Regions from separate parts of the Bacillus luti genome, predicted to be linked through region 2. Evidence: riboswitches for the same ligand, from Rfam matches in the RefSeq annotation. Region 2 holds a riboswitch; the other holds the start of a gene.
The links. A riboswitch is a leader RNA that binds a small molecule or an ion and turns the genes downstream of it on or off. The one in region 2 is predicted to bind S-adenosylmethionine.
Positions count from the first base shown of each region.

Region 1: it holds a riboswitch for S-adenosylmethionine, as region 2 does, so the genes downstream of both, mtnK (S-methyl-5-thioribose kinase) here and EUC40_RS24900 (MetQ/NlpA family ABC transporter substrate-binding protein) in region 2, are expected to answer to the same signal.

Region 1 is NZ_CP040336.1:1,312,098-1,316,316, forward strand. Features, by position in the region: gene EUC40_RS06885 (pyridoxal phosphate-dependent aminotransferase) at 1-1,168, opposite strand, end outside; gene EUC40_RS06890 (carbon-nitrogen family hydrolase) at 1,183-2,046, shown strand; SAM riboswitch class I at 2,118-2,262, shown strand; gene mtnK (S-methyl-5-thioribose kinase) at 2,354-3,535, shown strand; gene mtnA (S-methyl-5-thioribose-1-phosphate isomerase) at 3,532-4,219, shown strand, end outside.
Region 2 is NZ_CP040336.1:4,943,367-4,947,585, forward strand. Features, by position in the region: gene EUC40_RS24885 (FAD-binding oxidoreductase) at 1-96, opposite strand, end outside; gene EUC40_RS24890 (hypothetical protein) at 163-927, opposite strand; gene EUC40_RS24895 (NAD(P)-dependent alcohol dehydrogenase) at 1,083-1,991, shown strand; SAM riboswitch class I at 2,072-2,186, shown strand; gene EUC40_RS24900 (MetQ/NlpA family ABC transporter substrate-binding protein) at 2,271-3,083, shown strand; gene EUC40_RS24905 (methionine ABC transporter ATP-binding protein) at 3,096-4,136, shown strand; gene EUC40_RS24910 (methionine ABC transporter permease) at 4,111-4,219, shown strand, end outside.

The DNA.
Region 1 (4,219 bases), 1.6 Mb from region 2:
AAAAATTTAATTTATCAATTCGATTAATGGCTTCTCGTAATCTATCTTCTGTATGCAAGAGACCAACGCGGACATACCCTTCGCCGTGCTCGCCAAACCCAATACCAGGAGCAACTGCGACGTGTGCTTTTTCTAGTAAAATATCAGAAAATTGCTCAGATGTGTAACCTTCTGGTACAGGAAGCCATGCAAAGAATGATCCGGTTGGAATATCTACATTCCAACCAATTGAGTGACAAGCTGAAATAAGAGCGTTTCTCCGGGATTCGTAACTATTTACAAGATCTACTACACAAGACTGTGAACTTAATAGTGCTTCACGAGCAGCATCTTGAACTGCACCAAAAATACTAACATACATATGATCTTGTAATAAGTTAATTGTTTCGATAACACTTTCATTCCCTACTGCAAAAGCAATACGCCATCCAGCCATATTGAAAGTTTTTGATAAAGTATAAATTTCAATTCCTGTATCTTTGGCACCGTCTGCTTGTAAGAAACTAACCGGCTTTTGATCATCAAACCCAATAGCGCCGTAAGCAAAATCATGAACAACTAATATATTATGTTTATTAGCAAAATGAATGGTTTCATCAAAAAAATCTTTTGATGCAGTAGCACCAGTAGGATTGTTTGGATAGTTTAAAAACATTAACTTTGCACGCTCAGCGATAGTATCATCAATTTTCGTGTAATCTGGTAAAAATTTATTTTCTGCAATAAGCGGCATTGTTTTAAATTGTGCTTTTGCTAAAGCAACTCCTGATAAATAATCTGGATAGCCTGGATCTGGAACGAGAATAGTATCACCAGGGTTTGTAAAACACATTGGTAATTCTACTAATCCAGCCTTTCCACCAAACAAAATAGCAACTTCAGTTTTTGGATTTACTACTACATCATATTCACGTTGATAGAATGTTGCCACGGCTTCTTTTAAGCTCTCGTGTCCGCGAAATGGCGGATATTTATGATGAATGGTCTTTTCTGCAGCATCTTGTAAAGCTTTTACGATATGCTGCGGGGTTGGTTGATCTGGATTACCTTGACCTAGATTAATAACATCGTGACCAGCTGCAACGACCTTGTTAACTTTTGCAACAAGTGAAGCGAAAAATTGTGTAGGCAATGATGTTACTATCTCAGAAGGTTGAAATAATTTCATACTTTCCACCTCTTTTGAAAGTTGTTACAATTCTAGTGACAAATGATATAATCTTTCCAGTATTTTGTAAAGAAAAAAATGAGAATGGGGCTGACAAAATGAAAGTCGCATGTATTCAAATGGATATTGTCTTTGGAGATGTAGAAAAAAATATTGAAAACGCTAAAAATAAAATAAGTGAAGCGATGAAGGAAAGACCAGATGTTATCGTCTTACCAGAACTATGGACGACAGGATATGATTTAACGAGACTTTCTGAAATTGCAGATAAGGACGGAGTAGAAACGAAAGAAACGTTGAAAAAATGGTCGAAACAATATGGGGTACATATTGTTGGTGGTTCCATAGCGAAGCAAACAGAACAAGGTGTTACAAATACAATGTATGTTGTAAACAAAGAAGGAGATCTAGTCAATGAATATAGTAAAGTGCATTTATTTCAGCTGATGGATGAACATAAATATTTAGTCGCTGGAAATAGTACAGGCGAATTTAAGCTAGATGATGTAGAATGCGCCGGCACAATTTGTTATGATATTCGTTTTCCAGAGTGGATGCGCGTTCATACTGTTCGAGGGGCAGAAGTTTTATTTGTTGTAGCAGAATGGCCATTAGTACGTTTAGCACATTGGCGCTTGCTGCTGCAAGCAAGAGCAGTTGAAAACCAATGTTATGTTGTTGCGTGTAATCGGGCAGGAAAAGATCCGAATAATGAATTTGCAGGTCATTCTTTAATTGTGGATCCTTGGGGTGAAGTTGTGGTAGAGGCAAATCAAGAGGAATCCATTTTGTTTGGAGAGCTTACATTCGAGAAAATTCAAGAGGTTCGTAAAGGGATTCCAGTTTTTGCGGATCGTCGTCCAGAATTATATAAATAAAATATTGACAAGTGATTTTTATTCTTGGTATAGTCTTCAACATAAAGTTAAAAATTCAAAAAATTATACAACTCTTATCAAGAGCAGGTGGAGGGATTTGGCCCGATGAAGCCCAGCAACCGACCGTAATACCATTGTGAAATGGGGCGTATATTTACGACGCCAAAAGGCACGGTGCTAATTCCAGCAGAAAGTATACTTTCTGGTAGATAAGAGGGGAGAAGATAAACTTCAAACCTCTTTCTTTGTGGAAAGAGGTTTTTCTTATGCTAGAAAAACCTCTGAATTAAAAAAGGGGGAGAAAACGATGGGATATTATTCATTAACAGAAGTAACTGCTGTACAATATGCGAAAGAACATGGCTATTTTGAAAAGAAAGCGAATGTAGTTTGTCATGAAATTGGAGATGGAAATTTAAATTACGTGTTCAAATTAGATGATGGAGTGAAGTCGATTATAATAAAACAAGCGTTGCCATATGCGAAAGTAGTTGGTGAGAGCTGGCCATTGTCTATAAAAAGAGCAACGATTGAAAGTAAGGCACTGCAAATTTTTGCGAAGTATGTGCCTGAATATGTGCCGGTAGTGTATAGTCATGATGAAGAATTAGCGGTAACAGTCATAGAAGATTTATCACGGCTAACAATTACAAGAAAAGGATTAATAGATGGAGAGGAGTATCCACTTTTATCCCAACATATTGGTCGTTTTCTAGCAAATGTTTTGTTTTATACTTCAGATTTCGGGTTAGAGTCAGAAGAAAAAAGGATACTAGAAGGTGCATTTGTAAATCCAGACCTTTGTAAAATTACAGAAGATTTAGTGTTTACAGATCCGTTTGGCCATTACGATACAAATGATTATGAGCCGGAGTTACAACTAACTGTTGATGAACTTTGGAGTGATAAAACTTTAAAACTAAAAGTAGCGCAATATAAATATAAATTTTTAACGAGAAAAGAAGCGCTTATTCATGGTGATTTACATACTGGTAGTATTTTTTCATCACCTTCTGAGACGAAAGTGATTGATCCAGAATTTGCAACATACGGTCCATTTGGATTTGACATTGGTCAATTTATTGCAAATTTATTAGTAAATGCTCTATCTAGAGAAGAAGAAAAGAGAAGTGTACTATTTTTCCATATAGAAAAGACATGGAGTTATTTTGTAGAAACTTTTACGAAGTTATGGATTGGAGAAGGCGTAGAAGCATATACGAAAGAAAAACAGTGGATACCGATTATTTTGCAAAATATCTTTACTGATGCTGTCGGATTTGCAGGATGTGAGATTATCCGAAGAACAATTGGCTTAGCACATGTAGCTGATTTAGATGAAATAGCAAATAAAGAAACGAGAATTCAAGCTAAGAAACAAGCGCTATCCTTAGGTAAAGAACTAATAAAATATGAATCTAAGAGCGCTGATATTCAACTGTTTCGAACATTATTTCAGCAGACAGTTTCTGGAGGAGTAAAAGCATGAGTACAATTGTTACTATTCCGAGATCTGTCAGTTGGAAAGGTGATGCAATTGCAGTATTAAATCAAACAAAGTTGCCGCATAGCACAGAATACAAAACGTTAACGACGATTGAAGAGGTTTGGAAAAGTATTGTAATGCTAGAAGTACGCGGAGCACCTGCAATTGGAATTGTAGCTGCATTTGGCTTGGCGCTTGCATCAAAAAAATATAACACTATGCATTTGGAAGAATTTCAAAAGAAATTTAATAGAGATTGTAATTATTTAGGAACATCACGCCCGACGGCAGTGAATTTATTTTGGGCAATCGATCGTATGAGAGAATCTATTCGAGAGATTACTACAATAAAAGAAGCGCAAAAAATATTAGAAGAAGAAGCACTTCTCATTCAGCAAGAAGATGAAGCGGTATGCCGGAGCATTGGGGAATATGCGTTAACATGTTTTACAGACGGTGATAACATTTTAACAATTTGTAACGCTGGAAGTATCGCAACTGCTAGATATGGTACTGCATTAGCACCGTTTTATATTGGGAAAGAAAAAGGTGTACGTTTACATGCGTATGCGTGTGAAACGAGACCCGTTTTACAAGGTGGACGTTTAACGACTTGGGAGTTGAAGCAAGCGGAAATTGATGTAACGCTTATTACAGATAATACGGCAGCTCATGCAATCCGTACGA
Region 2 (4,219 bases):
AGTAGGATGATTGAGCTGTTTTTTATACGTATGTATAGATGCTGTTAACAACACCGTATACGCTATAACGACAACTACTATCTTTCTTTTTTTCAAATGGCACTCTCCTTATTGGCAACAAAAAGAGATACCCTTTCTTTCAGGTACCTCTCTTACAAGTCTTTACTTTGCTGCTGGCAGCTGTATTGGATCAAATTTCTCATACGATGTGAATTTTGCATCCGTAATAATGTGTGCTTTATCCTCACCATTACTACTCATAACCATATCTATCTTTGCTGATTCATATTTAAAGTCTTTTGTAATAATATATTCTGCATCCACTTCTGCTATCTTTGCGTTTTGTGCTTGTAACATTTTCTTCTGCGTTTCATCCATGCTAGTTAACATACTTTCTGTTTCTTGTCCTTTTAATGTGAATTTCAGTTTATATTTATCTCCGCTTTTCTCCATCTTCATTTTATCTAAAACTACTGCTGGCACTTCTAAATTATCTACAATATCTTGCGTTGCTTTCATTCCGCCCGCATTTAATTGCTCCTCCGGTACAGATATAACTTCTCCTGTATTAGGATTTTTCACCTGACCAGCAACTTTGCCATCCACCGTATAAACTACAATATCTGTACCAGACACATTCATTTCAGAACGAGAATTCTTTTTCTTCGGCTCTAATTGCATTTTCGCCTTCATTACATTCATCTCTGTTCCTTCAGCTTTTATCCCCACATCATATGTCATCGTTACATTTTCTTCATTTTTAAAAGCATCATTCGCTTTCTTGAAAACATCCTTTGCTGCTACTTCCTTTTCTTTCTGAACTGATTCTTTCTTCGGTTCATCAGTTTTTGTCGTTTTCTCATTACTACACCCTACTCCTAGACCAACTGTAAGTGCTAAGCTTGAAATTAAAATAAGTTTCTTCATAACGTCCCCTCCTTCCAAAAATAATATCATCCCTTTTCCTACGAAATCCATATAATTCGTAATATTTCTCCTTAAATTTATTGGCTATATAACAACATGTTTGAGGAAAATTTCAAATATGATGTAAAGAAAACAACTAATTTCAGGAGGTCATTATGAAAGCGATTATTTGCACAAAGTATGGACCACCTAATGTTCTAAAGCTCCAAAATGTAGAAAAACCTACACCTAAAAAGAACGAAGTATTAGTTAAAATTCATGCAACAAGTGTAACGACTGGAGATTGTAGAATACGCGGTTTTAATAGCCCACCCTTATTTTGGATTCCTATGCGGATTATATTAGGTTTAAAAAAACCGAGAAAACCTATACTCGGCGTAGAATTATCCGGTGAAATCGAAGAAGTTGGAACGGATGTAACTCTATTTAAAAAAGGAGACCAAGTTTTTGCATTAACAGAGCTTAATGTCGGTGGTTATGCAGAATATACATGTGTACATGAAAGTGGATTAATAGCATTAAAACCTAATAATGTGACGTATGAGGAAGCAGCAGTTATTCCCTTTGGCGGAACTTCGGCACTACACTTCCTAAGAAAGGCCCGGATAAAAAGGGGGCAACAAGTGCTAATATACGGCGCATCTGGATCAGTAGGAACAGCTGCCGTACAACTTGCTAAATATTTCGGCGCAACCGTTACAGCTGTTTGTAGTCATTCAAATTTTGAACTAGTGCAATCTTTAGGAGCGGATAAAGTAATCGATTATACGAAAGAGGATTTTACTAAGCAGGGGATAAACTATGATATTATATTTGATGCAGTTGGAAAACATAATAAATCCCTTGGAAAAAAGGTATTAACGCCTAATGGTATATATGTATCTGTTAATGGCATGATGGCAAAAGTAAGTAAAGAAGATATGTTTCTACTAAAAAGACTAACTGAAACAGAAAATTTAAAGCCCGTTATTGATAGAACTTACCCGTTAGAAGGAATTTCAGAAGCCCATATGTACGTAGAGACAGGGCGCAAAAAAGGGAACGTTTCGATTACCATAAAATAAAATATTTTCTGAAAATAACATTGACAATTCTTTTTGTAAGATTTACTATTAGTACCATATTAAAAAACTACATACACATACTCTTATCAAGAGTGGCGGAGGGACTGGCCCGATGATGCCCGGCAACCGAGCTTATAACGTATAAGCTAAGGTGCTAATTCCTGCAAAACGAGTTTTCGTTTTGGAAGATAAGAGAGGAACCTATTTCGTCTATTCGGCACCTCTCTTATTTTGAGAGGTGCTTTTTATTTTGGAACGTATATTAAGGGGGAATTATAGATGAAAAAAGTATTACTAAGCATTGTAAGTGGAGCTGTACTATTATTAGGTGCCTGTAGCGCAGGTTCAGATAAAGAAGTCAAAGCATTAGATGAGAAAAAGATTACTGTCGGTGTAACAGGTGGACCGCACGAACAAATTTTTGAAAAGGTAAAAGAAGTTGCAGCAAAAGATGGTCTCGAAATTGAGGTAAAAGTATTTAATGATTATGTAGCACCAAACGTATCTTTAGATGAAAAAAGCCTTGATGTAAATAGCTATCAAACGAAATCTTATTTGGATGTATTTAAAGCCGAACGCAATATGAAATTAACTGAAGTATTTTCAACAGTAACATTCCCTATGGGTGTATATTCTAAAAGCTTAAAAGATATAAAAGAATTAAAAGAGGGCGATGCGATTGCTGTACCAAACGATCCGACGAATGAACTTCGAGCTTTGAAACTATTCGAAAAAGCAGGGGTTTTAAAGGTTGATCCAAAGGCTACAGAAAAGGCAACTGCGAAAGATGTAATTGAAAATCCAAAAAAATTAAAGATTGTTGAATTAGAGGCATCTCAATTACCAACACAACTAAGTGAAGTGAAAGCAGCTGCAATCAATACAAACTTTGCATTAGGTGCAAAGTTAAGTCCAGCGAAAGATTCTATTTTCCGTGAGGGAAAAGATTCACCATATGTGAACTGGGTCGTTGTTCGTACTGAAAATAAAGATGATGCTGTTGTAAATAAATTAAAGAAAGCTTATCAATCTAAAGAAGTAAAAGAATTTATCGAGAAAAAATTTGATGGTTCTGTTTTACCGTCTTGGTAGGAGCTGACTATAATGATCGAATTAAAAAATATTTCCAAAGTATTTTCAACAAAAAAGGGGAATGTCGAAGCTCTTAAGTCAACTTCTATTAAAGTGGCAAAGGGCGAAGTATTTGGAATCATCGGATATAGCGGTGCTGGTAAAAGTACATTAATCCGCTGTGTAAATTTATTAGAAAAACCAACAACAGGAAATATCATTATAAACAATCAAGACTTAACAACTTTATCGGCAAAAGAACTAGCAAAAGCAAGACAAAAAATCGGGATGATTTTTCAAGGATTCAATTTACTTAAAACTGTTACCGTCTATGAAAATATCGCATTACCGTTACGCCTTGCTGGCATTCCAAAAACAGAGATTGAAAAAAGAGTAGAAAAGTATTTACGCATTGTCGATCTTTTTAATCGAAAAGATGCATATCCAAGTGAACTTTCTGGCGGTCAAAAACAGCGTGTTGCAATTGCTCGTGCACTATCACATGAACCTGAAGTGTTATTAAGTGACGAGGCAACGAGTGCATTAGATCCAGAAACAACCGATTCCATCCTTGATTTGCTATTAAAGATTAACGAAGAAATCGGAATTACGATTTTACTCATTACACATGAAATGAATGTCATCCAGCGTATATGTGACCGTGTCGCTGTTATGGAACATGGAACTGTAGTCGAAAGCGGGACTGTAAAAGATATTTTCACAAGCCCACAACATGTAACGACGAAGAAATTTGTAAATAGCGCATTTGCAGCAAAAATTCCAGAAGAAGTACAAAAAGAACTACAGACTACTGGTGAAATTGTAACACTTTCTTTTATAGGACATTCTTCAGGTGAGCCAGCATTAGCTGTCGCTACGAAACGTTTCCAAGTATATCCGAATATTTTGTCCGGTAATATTACACAGTTAAAACATGAGGCATATGGGAAACTTGTTGTTCATATGCAGGGTGAAAAAAACGAGGTAAAACGTGCTTTATCATTTTTACAAGAGCAAGGAATCATCGTAGAAGGAGGTAGAACAGACTATGGGAAACAAGTCCTTTTTGGATGAATGGGGTAAAGTCATATGGGAAGCAACAATCCAAACATTTCAAATGACATCTATTTCATTACTCATCTCGATCCTTATTGCAC